DNA from 3 places in the Paenibacillus sp. J22FR83 genome. Region 2 is predicted to be linked to each of the others. Evidence: riboswitches for the same ligand, from Rfam matches in the RefSeq annotation. Region 2 holds a riboswitch; each other region holds the start of a gene.

Region 1 (4,854 bases), on a different contig from region 2:
AAGGGTCTAAGTTCCGGGCGGTATCCAACCTTTTTGGTACAGTAGAGCGCAGCAAATATATATTTCGAGATACTTGGGATAGCGTGAAAAACGTAATTTCTTTACGAAACGATCCCCTGAAGGCACTGAAAAGCCCACTCAAACATATCGGGACGGGACTTGCTGCTTGGAAAGCTTTGCCGATAAAAATAACCAGTGGTCTTCCAGCTGATTTTGAGGAAATCAGCATTATGGACCTTCCACTCATCAAACACTGGCCAGAGGATGGCGGTGCATTCGTCACCCTGCCCCAAGTATATTCCGAAGATCCTGAGAAACCAGGAATTATGAATTCTAATCTCGGGATGTATCGGATTCAACTAAGCGGGAACGAATATGAATTAAATAAAGAGATCGGCTTGCATTATCAGATTCATCGCGGCATCGGTGTCCATCAGGCAAAAGCTACAAAGCAAGGGGCCCCTTTAAAAGTAAGCTGTTTCATTGGTGGGCCGCCAGCGCACACATTGTCTGCCGTAATGCCCTTGCCGGAAGGCATGAGTGAGATTACATTTGCAGGCTTGCTCTCAGGGCGCCGCTTCCGCTATAGCTATGTTGATGGCTATTGTATTAGTCATGATGCTGATTTTGTTATCACAGGGGAAATATATCCTGGTGAAACCAAGCCCGAAGGCCCCTTCGGCGATCATTTGGGCTACTACAGCCTTACACATCCTTTTCCTCTAATGAGAGTTCACAAGGTATATGCCAAGAAGAATTCAATCTTCCCATTTACTGTTGTGGGCAGGCCACCTCAAGAGGATACATCGTTCGGAGCACTCATTCATGAACTCACAGGCGATGCAATTAAGCAAGAAATTCCAGGTGTCAAAGAAGTTCATGCCGTAGATGCTGCGGGCGTCCACCCTCTGCTCTTTGCAATTGGTAGCGAACGGTACACACCTTATCAACAAGTCAAGCAGCCAGCAGAGTTACTTACGATAGCTAATCGAATTCTAGGAACGGGACAAGTTAGCTTAGCCAAATACTTATTCATCACAGCTGAAGAGAATCAGCCTTTGGATGCTCACAATATCGAGCAATTCTTAACTTACATAATGGCTCGAATAGACCTTCATCGGGACCTTCATTTTCATACCAATACCACTATCGATACATTAGATTACTCCGGTACAGGTCTAAATAGCGGCAGCAAGGTTGTATTCGCAGCAGTCGGTGATACAAAAAGGGATTTGTGCTTAGAAGTTCCCGGCATCTTCAATGAAATATCAGGGGTCCATCATGCGCATTTGGTGATGCCAGGAATCGTCGCGATTCAGCTTTCCGAATTTAAAAATTACGATGAGACACAGGTTGAAATGAAAGATTTATGCGAAGCTATTGGAGCAAGGGGGTCACTCCCATCTTGTCCATTGATTATCGTATGTGATGACAGCCATTTTATGGCCGAGTCCATTAACAATTTCGTATGGGCTACGTTCACACGTTCCAATCCTTCCCATGATATATATGGCGTGAACAGTTTCTATGAAAATAAACATTGGGGTTGCGATAATGTTGTGCTTGATGCACGAATTAAATCGCACCAAGCGCCTCCATTGATATTGGATCCAGCGGTTGAAAAAAGCATCATGCGATTTTTTGCCAAAGGCGCAAGTTTAGCATCCATTCAAAATAAGTAATCAACAAAAACAGCATCACAACCTTAGGGATTGTGGTGCTGTTTCTGTTATTCTCAGAGTCGAGTCGCCAGATAGATCCCTACTGGATTGATAGCAGCCACACACTAACACTTTTATATTTAGGAGCAGACTGATGCAATATACCTAAGTCACCAGCGATATTACGATACTTAAGTATGGCCTGAAAGTCGCATATTTGACACTTGTTTACAATACATATATACAAATAGTATTTACAGAAATGTATTGTTAACTTATAATAGTCATAATTTGTAATAGTAATATTTTGTAAGTAGTAACTGTAAAGGGCAAACTTATCGAAAGGTAAGGGCGCAAAGTTATGGGCCTAAAGCTTCGAAGCTATGGCTGCCAAACCGCCAGTTTGTGATAGTAAGCCTATCCCGAACATTTTGGGATAGGCTTTTTTTCTGCCTCTATCCCTACTGAGTTTCAAAAAATGTCGAAAAATGGGGGATATTCACAGATTATAGCGTTTTACATCAAAACAAATAGCATCTAAGGAGTGTAATTAAATTGAAGACCAAGAACTATTTCGGCAAAAACCTTTTATTCTCGATGTTAAATTTGCTAGTCATCGGGGTAGTGCTTATTTCCATCAGCGCTTATTTTCAGAATCGAATTTTAACAGATACGTTGAGAGAGCAGACCCATAATATGACATCCGTGTGGTCACAAGGCATTACCTATAAAGACGTCAAGGGTGCACTAAGCGATAAAAGCTATGAAGCAAGCGAACAGCAACGATTAACCAAGCAATTTGATAGTTACACTGCCTTTAATGCCAATGTAGCGCAAGCTTACATATTTGGGGTTGAGTTAGCAGATGGGAATAAAACATCGTTGATTTCGTTCCCGAGTCACGTTGTTACAGCTTTTAAAGAAGCAGGTTTGAACATCGGAGATATGTATGAGCAACCGAAAGAGATCGCCAACGGTTTAAAAAGCATGTTGAAAACCAAAACCGAGACCTTCACTTCATACTATAAAGATGATTACGGCACATGGGTCAGCGTTCTTTATCCAATTATTGACGATAGTGGCAATGTTGCAGCTTACTTTGGCGTGGATGTAGACGCTAAAGTAATTCCCGATGCTCAAAAATCGTTCCTCCTGCGTTCGATCATATTACTCTTAATCGCCTTGGTGATTTGTGGCGGGGCGCAATATTGGGTGGCAAGAAGAACACTTATGCCGATCAACCAATTAATGCGAGGCATCGAACAAGCTTCTAACGGGAAATTCAATTTCACCTTGGAGGAAAACGGCGGTTTCGGCGAATTAAATCAGAAATTCAATATGATGCTTTCTAACATTCGCGGAATATTATTAAGTATTAAACAAACAGCTTCAAATGTATCCGACGCTTCCAACGAACTGTTCAGCATTACGGAAGACAATCGTCACAGTATTGAGCTGATCACAACAGAAATTAGAGATATGAATACGCATGTTGACCAGCAAAAAAATTCTACAGAAGAATGCGGACGATCCGTTGAAGAAATTGCAGCTTCTTTGCAAGTCATTGCTCAAAACGCGACCGAAGTTGCCACTGCTTCTCATGCTATGAAAAATCTGTCCGAAGAAGGCAATATGGCTGCTCAAACGATCTCGGATCAAATGGGACGCATCAATACGAACTCGATTTCTACCGCAGATACAATCAAGCTCCTTGAATCGAAATCAGAAGAGATTGGTAGTATTCTCAACCTCATTAAGGACTTAACTGCTCAAACCAATCTACTTGCATTGAACGCAAGTATTGAAGCTGCTCGGGCAGGCGAACATGGCAGAGGGTTCGCAGTTGTAGCTGCTGAGGTTCGTAAGCTTGCTGATCAATCAAAAAATTCGACAAGTCAGATTGAAACGCTTGTTGCCGACATTCAATCAGAGACGCACAACACAGCTACATTCGTAGCACAAGGTACCAATGAGACCCTAAAAGGATTGGAGATTGCCAAAAACACTGGAGAATCCTTTACTAATATTTTGGATGCATCGCAGGTCGTGTCGAATCAAGTTATCGATATTTCATCCGCTACCCAAGAAATGTCTGCAAGTACAGAGCAAGTGACTGCCATGATGGGAGAATTGGGAGGAATATCAAGAAAAACAGCGCACAGTACTAACAAAATTATGGAGTCGGTTCTGACGCAGGAATCATCCTTACAAAGCATTTCAACTTTCGCCAGCAATCTCTCAACGGTTGCAGTGGAATTAAGTGATATGGTAGGCAAGTTTGATATAGAGATGAAGTGAATAAACGAATAGGAATTCCGGATTACATGGCGGTTAACGCCCTGTAATCCGTTCCAATATAATCGTTCACATATAGAGGAGAGTGACCATGCTGAATCTCGTCAAAGAAAAACCGTCCATTTACAGTGAAATCAACCATACGGACGAAGCCTACCCAGCAACAGAAACGATATCCTCCATCTTTCGGCACGTCGCAACAAGGTATGCAAATAAAGTTGCAATCTCCCATGGTGACATTGACATTCGTTACGCTGATTTGTTCACAAAAAGCTCGCAAATTGCCAACGAATTGACCAATGCCGGCTGCCGTAAAGGCGATTTTGTTGGTATTTATATGGAGCGCAGTCCCGAAACCGTTATCTCCATTCTTGGCGTATTGCGTATGGGCGGTATCTATGTACCTATTGACCCGGAGCATCCGATTGAACGCAATCGGTACATCGTACAGAACGCTAGTTGCAAACAATTGATCATCAAGAAGAGCCATACTGAAACCGCTGCAGAGTTATGTCTTGCTTTAGGTATCGACACCCCGATTTCGATTGAAAACTGTTTTGCGAATGGCGAAACCAGCTTCGAGGATGCGAACATCACGCCGGATGATTTGGCTTATGTGATTTATACCTCCGGTTCCACAGGCAATCCAAAAGGTACGCTGATTGCTCACAGAGGCGTTGTAAATCTTTCAAATACGTTTGCTAACAAATTGGAGATTTCGAGCGTAGACGTGCTCACTCAATTTTCAACATTTAGTTTTGACGCCTCAATTTTAGACACGTTCAACTGCTTACTGAACGGTGCAACGCTTGCTATTTTAACTAAAGATGAGCAACTAACTCCTGATCTTTTTTTGTCACTTCTTGAAAGCAAAAAAGTAACTATCATTGGTTGTATT
Region 2 (4,854 bases):
GCCGTAATAGGACATGCCAGAAGCGTTCACAACAACTTTAGGCTTTGGGTTCATTCTCGCTACTAGCTTGGCTATCTGATCAGCAGCTTGCAATCGGGATTGTATAATACGAGTCTTAGCCGCTTGCGTCCAACGTTGACTGATGGATTCGCCCGCTAAGTTTACAATGGCATCGAGACCTTTGAGGAGTTCCGCATTTCGCTCCAACTCGTCCCATGTGATCGTTCTGACCCCTGGTATCTGCTTCGAAGAGGAGCGTGAGATATTAATGAGTTCGTGACCTTGGCTCATCCAATAAGTGATTAATCGTTTTCCAATAAATCCGCTGCCACCTGTGATCGCTATTTTCATATGCAAGCACCTCCATACCCTTATTATAAATTTTCTACCCACTAAATACCATCTGACAGATCGCGATAGAGAAGGCGAATCTCCCAAACAGAAATGACGACACAATTCGCTATTTTCGTGTATAATTGGAATTCGGTTGTTAATTAACCATTGGGTAATTACTGTGCCAGCGAGAGGAGTCATCGTCTATGAATCGTATGCGTCAATTTCTTCAAACCTATCATCCTATCGTACATACGCTTCTTCTAGGTACGGTCATGGCTCGGGCTGCCTCTTCTATGAGTTTACCGTTCCTAGCTATCTACTTGGCGAAGCACTCTACTATGAGTCCTGGACTTATTGGTATTGTCATTGGAATGGGAGCATTAGCTGGAACGTTTGGCGGTTTTATCGGCGGTACATTGTCAGACCGATTTGGTCGTCGAGTGATTATGCTAGCGGCTCTCTTTGGATGGGGATTCGTATTCCTAGGCTTCGGTATTGTTAAATTACCGGTTCTATTTATGCTGCTGAATATGCTTAATGGATTGTGCCGCTCATTCTATGAACCTGTGTCGCAAGCACTTATGGCAGATTTAACGGAACCGTCCAAAAGAATGCAGGTATTCTCCCTTCGCTATATGGCGATTAACGTTGGTGTAGCTGTCGGTCCATTGCTGGGAGCGTTCTTTGCGACAATGAACGGTGCTCTGCCTTTCCTGCTGACTGGGACAATTTATTTGATCTATGGTGTGACCCTTTATGCTCTTCTCATTAAATTCGGAATTAAGAAGATCGAAGGCGAGAAGAAAGCCATCATTACTTTCCGTTCGGCCATAGATGTCATTCGCAAGGACATGACCTTCCGTTTGTACATCATTGGAGGCATTATTGGAGCTATTGGTTATTCACAGGTAATGGTGACGTTATCGCAGTACTTACAACGGGACTTTGCTAATGGGGTCAAAATGTTTGCCATACTCATGAGCGCCAATGCGATTGTCGTCATTGCCATGCAGATCCCACTCGGGAAATGGGCGGAGAAGTACTCACCCTTAACGGCTATTGTTGTTGGCAATCTCATGTTCGCATTAGGTGATATTGGCTTCGCTTTCTCACACTCCTTGATCTGGATGATTATTTCCATGGGGATTTTCACATTTGGTGAAATTCTGAACTATCCTGCCGCGAATATGCTAATAGATAAGCTAGCTCCAGAACATATGCGTGGAACGTACTATGGTGCTCAAACGTTAACGAATATCGGTCACTTTATGGGTCCATGGATTGGCGGCTTTTTATTGGTATCCTATGGTGGCAGCACGCTTTTCCTAGTAATAGCAATTTTGTCGTTAATTGGATCGATTTTCTATTGGAGAGGCACGAAACGTCAAAGATCTGTGAAAATATCGTCGAAAATGCAAATATTTTGATGGATTTCGTAAAAATAGTTCCTCGGAACTATTCGATTTCAAATCGTCATCCCTTATTCTTGAGAGTATAACAAGTACGCTTATAAAAGCTCCATCTCAAAGATTGTGCATGTCATCTCGACAAAGGCAAAGCTGGCGAAAGCCAGTGACGCAAAGCTACAGGGGCCTTACTTTTCCTGCCAAGGACAAGCAGCCAGCCAGCCGCCGAACGATTGGGAATTCACTTTAGAACCCCTCTAGTCGGTTCACTACGGTGGGGTTTTTTTCTCTGTCATAGCGAAGCAAATGGAACAAATGGAATGACACGAACAAAGGAGGCCCTAGCGGCATGAAATCGGAAGAAAAATTGCAGGATGAACAGAAAGCAATATCGTTATGCGGTAACCATGTTGCGCGTTTGGTGCCATCCACGGATGGACCTAAACTTATGATTAACCGGGAAGAATACGCATTGAACGAAGCTTGTTGGGATGTTGAAATGTTTCACGGTAGAAACAACAGTATTTTGATTTTCTACTGGAAAGGCGAAGTGAAGCTTTCTGTGAAAATGCCTCCAATGGCTCAAATTGAAGGGTTTGTCACAAGACTTTTACAATGTCTATCATCCAAATTGAGAGCGGTTCAACCTATCTAGGTGAATCGCTCTTTTTTTTCGAGTAAGGAAGATCCAATATCCGATTGCCTGATGATTTTCTCATTGTCATCAATCAACACTAGCTGATATAATATGACCAATACATATTCGTAGTTCTTAAGGACTAGGTGAAGGGGATGCAAGGCATGAGATTGATCACACGTTCCGATTTCGATGGTTTAGTATGCGCGATGCTCTTCAAACAATTAAACATGGTGGATGAAATGAAATTTGTCCATCCCAAAGATATGCAAGACGGCTTAATAGAAGTTACAGAGAATGATATTTTGGCCAATGTGCCTTATGTCGCTGGATGTGGCTTATGGTTCGATCACCATTCCAGTGAACTTACTCGGATGGGGGAGTCTGTAACATTCAAAGGTGAAACTCGCCTTGCTCCAAGCGCAGCGCGCGTTGTCTATGATTACTATGGCGGCAAAGATACGTTCGGCGATATCGACGATATTATGATAGGTGTAGATAAAGCGGATTCTGCGCAATTTAGCAAAGAGGATATTTTGAATCCGAGCGGTTGGGATTTGCTATCATTTATCATGGACGCACGAACGGGTTTAGGTCGTTATCGGGATTATCGGATCAGCAACTATCAGTTGATGGAGGATCTCGTTGAGCATTGCGCAACGAAATCAGTTGACGAGATTATGGAATTGCCCGATGTCAAAGAGCGCGTAGCTCGTTACTTTGAACTGGATGCGCTATATCGCGACATGCTTCAAACCTATACACGGGTAGAGGGGAATGTCGTTATTACGGATCTTCGCGATGTGGAGACGATCTATCCAGGGAATCGCTTCATGATCTACGCACTGTATCCAGAGCAAAACACCTCTATTTGGATCGTGGACGGCCGCAACAAACAAAACTGCGTATTCGCTTGTGGGCACAGCATCGTCAATCGCACCGCACAAACAAACATTGGTGATTTGATGCTGCAAAATGGTGGAGGCGGGCATCACGCTGCAGGGACTTGCCAAGTGGACTATGCACAAGCTGATGAGGTATTACGCAAAATCGTTGAAACGATGCAAATCGCAGGTTAAAATAGGAGGATAAGCCGCAGTGGGGGAGCAGCCCATCGTGCGGTTTTTCTTTGTTAGGAGGTAGTAATCCATGGACATAAAACACATGCATCACGTTGCAATTATTTGTTCGAATTATATGAAATCCAAGCATTTCTATGTGGATTTACTGGGACTCACCGTCATTCACGAAACTTATCGCGCTGAAAGAGACTCGTACAAATTAGATTTACGAATCGGGGATACCGCACAGGAAATTGAATTGTTTTCTTTTCCGAATCCGCCGTTGCGTGTAAATCAACCTGAAGCTAGGGGACTACGTCACCTGGCCTTTGTGGTAGCGAATATGGAGCAAAGTGTACACGAGTTGGAAAGTAAAGGGATTTCGGTTGAACCTGTACGTGTGGATCCCATTACCGGGAATTTGTATACATTTTTTGCAGATCCGGATGGGTTGCCTTTGGAATTGGTGGAAGTTATTGGTAAGTGAAACCAACATGTATGAGAGGCTAGGTTTAATAATGAGAATAAGACAGGTTTTCTTATCCGTTTGTTGTTTCGTCACCTTGCTCACTAGCATGCCTTCTTATATTGAAGCAGAAACAGGTGGAGAAGCCATCGTATTGAAGCTCCAGGACGTAAAGGCAATGGTCAAAGGGAACACCTACGAGTTGCAAAGTGCGCCAGTACTTGTGAATGGCGTGACGATGGTTCCACTACGGTTTGTTGGAGAGGCGCTAGGCGCAAACATTGGGTGGAATGGAGATACAAGAACGGTTACGCTCACGACCACTTCTCAAACTGTCCTTTTAACTATCAACTCGAAGGAGGCAGTAGTTGGCAAAGGGGTAGTTGCCATGGAGCAACCTGCATTGATAATGAACGATACGACGATGGTGCCTTTGCGATTCGTTGCGGAGCAGCTCGGTCAAATCGTCACTTACAATGATCAACTTCAAACGATCACTTTGACTGCGAATGTTGCCATAGCGACTCCAGCAGCTGAACGAGTAAAGCTTTCTCCACCGACCGTAGACAACATAATTCCAGATCCAGATGGCGGTCAAATTGTTGCTAGAGCTACACAGGTTTTGAGCGTGGTTGTGGACAAAAATGGTTACATCTATTCGCTTCGTAATTACGCTAACAACGACGGCTATATCATTAGTAAATACGAACCGGATACTGATCGCACGAGTACTGTATTCCGAATCGACGCGAAATTAAATTTTGAGTATGAAGAAGTCTCAGAATATAGTTATTTACCGGTTCCTATCCCTAGGAAAAACACGTTCGTTTATGGGAGCTATCTGCCCGGTCAATTGTATTACAATCCAGTTTTGGATCGCGTGTATATCCGTGGAGGAGGGGTCACCTATTCACTAGAACCAGAAGTGAAGATGGTAACTCATAACTT
Region 3 (4,854 bases), on a different contig from region 2:
ACACCTGCGAAAAATGCCCCGTTCGTAATCTATGATTCTAGCATCTACTATATTATTCCATTAAGAAAGGAGAATGCCATATGATTAGCAGAAAAGCGCTAGCAGTAATTAAAAGAGCACAACTCAAAACCGGCAAGAAATACACTGCCGCACGTACAGTTAAATACAGCATTAAGAAAGCAATCAAAGCAACTGATCTCGGCGATGGATTTGGACGTTTCGTAATCTCAACTACACGTTTAGGACCAAACACTTTTCGGAGAATAGAAGTCTTCGGAAACGACTACAACATCATCAGTGGAGCTTGGGTATTTAGCGGTGACCAACAAGGATACATGCTCGACAGCTACTCCAGTGCCGAGGACCATTGGTTCTTTACAGCGTGGAACCCAACTAACTCCATCCGTTTTGTAACAGTTGCCGTCATTGCTAAACTTAAACCATAATACTGACAACTATGTGCCCATAAGTGGCGCATTTTTTTTGTTCTGTGGTAATTGCAGATGGAGCTAGTTATAAATTGGTTGACGATCAGAGGGAGCAACTTGCTTAAGTGGCTCCTATTTATTTTTTTCGCGGCTATTAAAAAAGCTCAGTTGAATTAGAGCTACAGTCAACAATAGTTTTGGGATGAGACTTGTTCAAACTGTATGCTTAGGATTCTGAGTGAAACAAAAAAACCTTGATATATCAAGGTTTTTTTGTCAACTATGACGCGCCCGATACGATTCGAACGTACGACCTACAGTTTAGGAAACTGTTGCTCTATCCTGCTGAGCTACGGGCGCATAGTATCGTCATTCTAACATGAGATGTTTTAGAGGTGCAACCATTTTAGGCCATAGACAAGGAAGATATTGTTTATTTAAGCAAGGAATGTACATAGTGGGTAAAGAATAATAAGAACATTCAACGCTTACCTGTTCGTAACCAATAGAAAGAGGGTGCCTTATGGAGAAACGACCTGTCATTCAACTTGCCAAGACTAGAATTGAAATCGCACTTGATGTTATTTCTCTGCTCGCAATCCTAAGTATGATCGCATATGTCGCCTACGAATGGCGCGATATGCCGGAGCGAATGCCGATGCATTTTAACGGAAAAGGGGAGATTGATGGTTGGGGGAACAAAATGAGCCTAATGGCCTTACCACTCATAGGTGTTATCATCTATGTTGGCCTAACGCTCCTAAGCAAAATCCCTCACGTGTATAATTACCCATCTCCAATCACGGAGCAGAATGCTCGTAGACAATATCAGAATGCGCGTTTGCTCATCCATAGTATGAAGACGATAATCCTTATTCTGTTCGCGTTCATTGAATGGTCGATTATCCAGAGTGCAAAAGAAGGCACCGCGGAGCTTAATGGTTGGGTGCTAGGCCTCCTCCTGTTGCTGCTCTTTGCCACGATTATCTTCTTCATCGTACGTTCCATACAATTAAAGTAAGGGAGGCACACCGAAATGACGGTTTATGTTGGTTTTCTACGCGGAATTAATGTAGGTGGCAAGAACAAGATTAAGATGGCCGACTTGAAAAAGACGTTAGAAGCCTTAGGATTAGCACAAGTACAGACCTATTTGCAAAGTGGCAATGTGCTGTTCCAATCGGAGGATTCAAGAGAAACACTATGCCCGCGTATTGAAAAAGCCATCAGTGATGCGGTAGGTGTAGCGCCTACTGTAATATTGCGTACTGCGACGGAGCTAGATGACCTTGTAAGGAACTGCCCCTATGACGCAGAGGCGCTATCCGAAGGGGAGAGCATTCAAATCTCTGTGCTTACAGAAGAAGCCCCGCAGACTTTCACCGACATCTTATCCAAGGGACAGAGTGAGGTCGATGAATATCGAATACGAGGCTGTACGATCTATTATCTGTTTCGGCAAAGTGTGCTGGATTCGAAGCTAGCGGGTAACATCCAGAAGCTTGGGAACCAAACCACGACGCGTAACTGGAATACGATGAGCAAACTGGCAGAGATGGCGGGGCTATACAAGTAATAAGCAGCCAAAAGGACTAAAGTCCTAAACTTTCCCCCGTAATTTTCGAAAAAACTGCGTTAACATCGTGGAACACTCCTCTTGCAAAACGCCGCTAACGACATCGACCCGGTGATTGAACCGATCTTCCTGTAACAAATTCATTAACGTGCCGGCACAGCCAGCCTTCGGATCAACAGTACCGTAAATAACTTGAGGCACGCGCGCTTGCACGATCGCACCTGCGCACATCGGACAGGGCTCCAAAGTTACATAGAGCTGGCAATCCAGGAGACGCCAAGCCTGCAAATGCTCGCTTGCTTGTTTAATGGCAATTAACTCTGCATGGGCAAGAGGATCCAGGGTTGTTTCGCGTAAATTATGGCCACGGCCAATGATTTGACCTTGATGGACGACAATGGCGCCGATCGGAACTTCACGGATGGCTTCCGCTTTCAGAGCTTCATGGATCGCTTCTCTCATCCAAGGAATATGTTGATCCACAGGGGGACACCTCGCAATAATAGTTTATCCACATGTGAATAGAAATCCGAACAAGCATTCGTTGTTAACAAGCTGTGGATAACAATGTGGATAAGTTATAAACCTGTGGATATTCAATTCCACTACACATTCATACAATAAAAACATTGCTCATGCAAGGATTTTAGTTGAAAGAAGTGCATGAGCTACGTATAATGATGATAGAAGTGGGTCTTTTAGACCAGTTTGGACGAAAAATAGAGCATCTAGACTAGTAATGGTATATCTATATATGAATAGCAGGGTTCGACAATGGCAAACTTGCTGAAAGGCAAGGACGCAAAGCTGAGGGTCTACGGTTCTTATGAACTATGGCAGCCTGGTTACCGAAAATCGATGCTTTAGTGATTGCGGTGAGAGGCTGTCCCTGTGTGGGGCAGTCTTTTTTGCGTGGTATAATGCTGTGAATCCTAGGTTTAGGGAGGGTGAAGAGAGCATGACGATGAAGCAGGATGCTTTGAAGCGATATGGGAGTAAAGAAGGATATGATGCAGAGGTATTAATCGATTGCCGAGCTGTGGTCGCGAAGGATGATTTCGTGTCGACAGGTATTCTTACCTATGCGCAAGGCGATATCATGGAGGTCGAACTGCCGGAGTATGAAGTATTTCAACTTGGAGACAAGATCAAAATGACGTTATATACGAAATCAGGTCTATTCGTCTTTCAATCGACAGTCGTAGCTAGAGAGCCTGGTTCACTGATCGTGATCAATCCACCTGAGAATCGAAAGAAGTTTTCGGAGAAGCGGGAATTCCCGCGGGTCGATGTAAAGAATGTAGGTTCCATAGCAGGTTTTCAAAATATAACGCAAAAAGAGCAGCATCATTTGGAAAATCCGATTCACATTTCGATATCCAACATTTCCATGAGCGGAATTGGGTTTATCATTAATGATAATTCGATGATCGACGGGATTCTTCATAAAAAATGTAAGTTGCAAGTCGAGCTGGATTTAGGGTTTGACATGCTGTGCAGGTTGGAAATTATAAGGAAGGAAAAGCAAGAAGACGGCTACTACTACGGTGCCAGCTTCGAGAGCGTTCCTGCGGAACAAAGCAATGCCCTGCGCGGGTTTATTCTACGGAATCAGGTCCAATCCTACTACGAACAGAAGCGGGATGAAGAGTTCAAAAAAGCAATGGAAAAAAAGTCTGCAGCCAATCAATAGCTTGCAGGCTTTTTTTTGCCCGCTAAGTACTATATAATAAGAAGGATGATTTTCGAAAATTAAGGAGTTGTAACGACAATGGCTTTGAAAGCAGGTATCGTCGGTCTACCGAACGTAGGAAAATCGACATTGTTTAATGCAATTACACAGGCGGGGGCAGAATCTGCGAATTATCCGTTCTGTACGATTGATCCGAATGTTGGGGTAGTTGAAGTACCAGACGAGAGATTGCAGAAGCTGGTAGAAATCGTAGTGCCTAAGAGCATCGTGCCGACGGCCTTCGAATTCGTTGACATTGCGGGTTTGGTTAAGGGTGCGAGCAAAGGCGAGGGCCTTGGGAATAAATTTCTAGCACATATCCGTGAAGTTGATGCGATTGTGCATGTTGTACGTTGTTTTGAGGATGATAATATTACTCACGTTTCTGGAAAAGTCGATCCGATTGGCGACATTGAGACGATTAATCTTGAATTGATTTTGGCAGACATTGAGTCGGTTGAGAAAAAGATCGAGCGTTCACGCAAAAACCTCAAAGGCGGCGACAAGAAAGTGGTAGCTGAAGTGGAGTGTTTGGAACGAATCAAGGAAGCCTTATATAATGATAAGCCAGCACGCAGCTTGGATTTGTCGGATGACGAGCGCCTGCTAGTTCGCGACTTGCATTTGCTGACGATGAAGCCGGTTCTTTACGCGGCAAACGTAAGTGAAGATGAAGTTTCAACAGCAGACGATAATGCATACGTTAAAATTGTGAAGACATTCGCTGAAAGTGAAAACAACGAAGTTGTTTCCATCTCTGCGAAGGTTGAATCCGAGATCGCTGAACTGGAAGACGAAGAAAAAGCGATGTTCCTGGAAGAGTTGGGACTTCAAGAGTCCGGCTTGAATAGATTGATCAAAGCAGCGTATCGCAAGTTAGGTTTATACACGTACTTTACAGCAGGTGTTCAAGAAGTTAGAGCTTGGACGATCCGTAAAGGAACGAAGGCTCCTCAAGCGGCTGGTGTGATTCATACGGATTTCGAACGTGGATTTATTCGTGCAGAGGTTGTATCTTATAACGATTTGGCTGCTGCTGGATCGATGGCGGGTGCGAAAGAAAAAGGCCAAGTACGCCTTGAAGGTAAAGAGTATGTAGTGAATGACGGCGACGTTAT

Evidence for each region. A riboswitch is a leader RNA that binds a small molecule or an ion and turns the genes downstream of it on or off. The one in region 2 is predicted to bind cyclic di-GMP.
Region 1: another riboswitch for cyclic di-GMP. It lies ahead of AC58PV_RS02015 (methyl-accepting chemotaxis protein); the one in region 2 lies ahead of AC58PV_RS33165 (hypothetical protein).
Region 3: another riboswitch for cyclic di-GMP. It lies ahead of AC58PV_RS27410 (PilZ domain-containing protein); the one in region 2 lies ahead of AC58PV_RS33165 (hypothetical protein).

What each region holds. Positions count from the first base shown of each region.
Region 1 covers NZ_JCAUAM010000001.1:606,521-611,374, forward strand. The annotation lists gene AC58PV_RS02010 (UbiD family decarboxylase) at 1-1,682, shown strand, start outside; cyclic di-GMP riboswitch class I at 1,980-2,064, shown strand; gene AC58PV_RS02015 (methyl-accepting chemotaxis protein) at 2,217-3,959, shown strand; gene AC58PV_RS02020 (amino acid adenylation domain-containing protein) at 4,048-4,854, shown strand, end outside.
Region 2 covers NZ_JCAUAM010000030.1:26,255-31,108, forward strand. The annotation lists gene AC58PV_RS33155 (TIGR01777 family oxidoreductase) at 1-351, opposite strand, end outside; gene AC58PV_RS33160 (MDR family MFS transporter) at 540-1,763, shown strand; cyclic di-GMP riboswitch class I at 1,879-1,972, shown strand; gene AC58PV_RS33165 (hypothetical protein) at 2,092-2,397, shown strand; gene AC58PV_RS33170 (exopolyphosphatase) at 2,544-3,458, shown strand; gene gloA2 (SMU1112c/YaeR family gloxylase I-like metalloprotein) at 3,529-3,927, shown strand; gene AC58PV_RS33180 (copper amine oxidase N-terminal domain-containing protein) at 3,959-4,854, shown strand, end outside.
Region 3 covers NZ_JCAUAM010000017.1:139,205-144,058, reverse strand. The annotation lists gene AC58PV_RS27435 (hypothetical protein) at 81-446, shown strand; tRNA gene AC58PV_RS27430 (tRNA-Arg) at 715-788, opposite strand; gene AC58PV_RS27425 (DUF1648 domain-containing protein) at 952-1,449, shown strand; gene AC58PV_RS27420 (DUF1697 domain-containing protein) at 1,465-2,004, shown strand; gene tadA (tRNA adenosine(34) deaminase TadA) at 2,029-2,487, opposite strand; cyclic di-GMP riboswitch class I at 2,771-2,857, shown strand; gene AC58PV_RS27410 (PilZ domain-containing protein) at 2,963-3,697, shown strand; gene ychF (redox-regulated ATPase YchF) at 3,776-4,854, shown strand, end outside.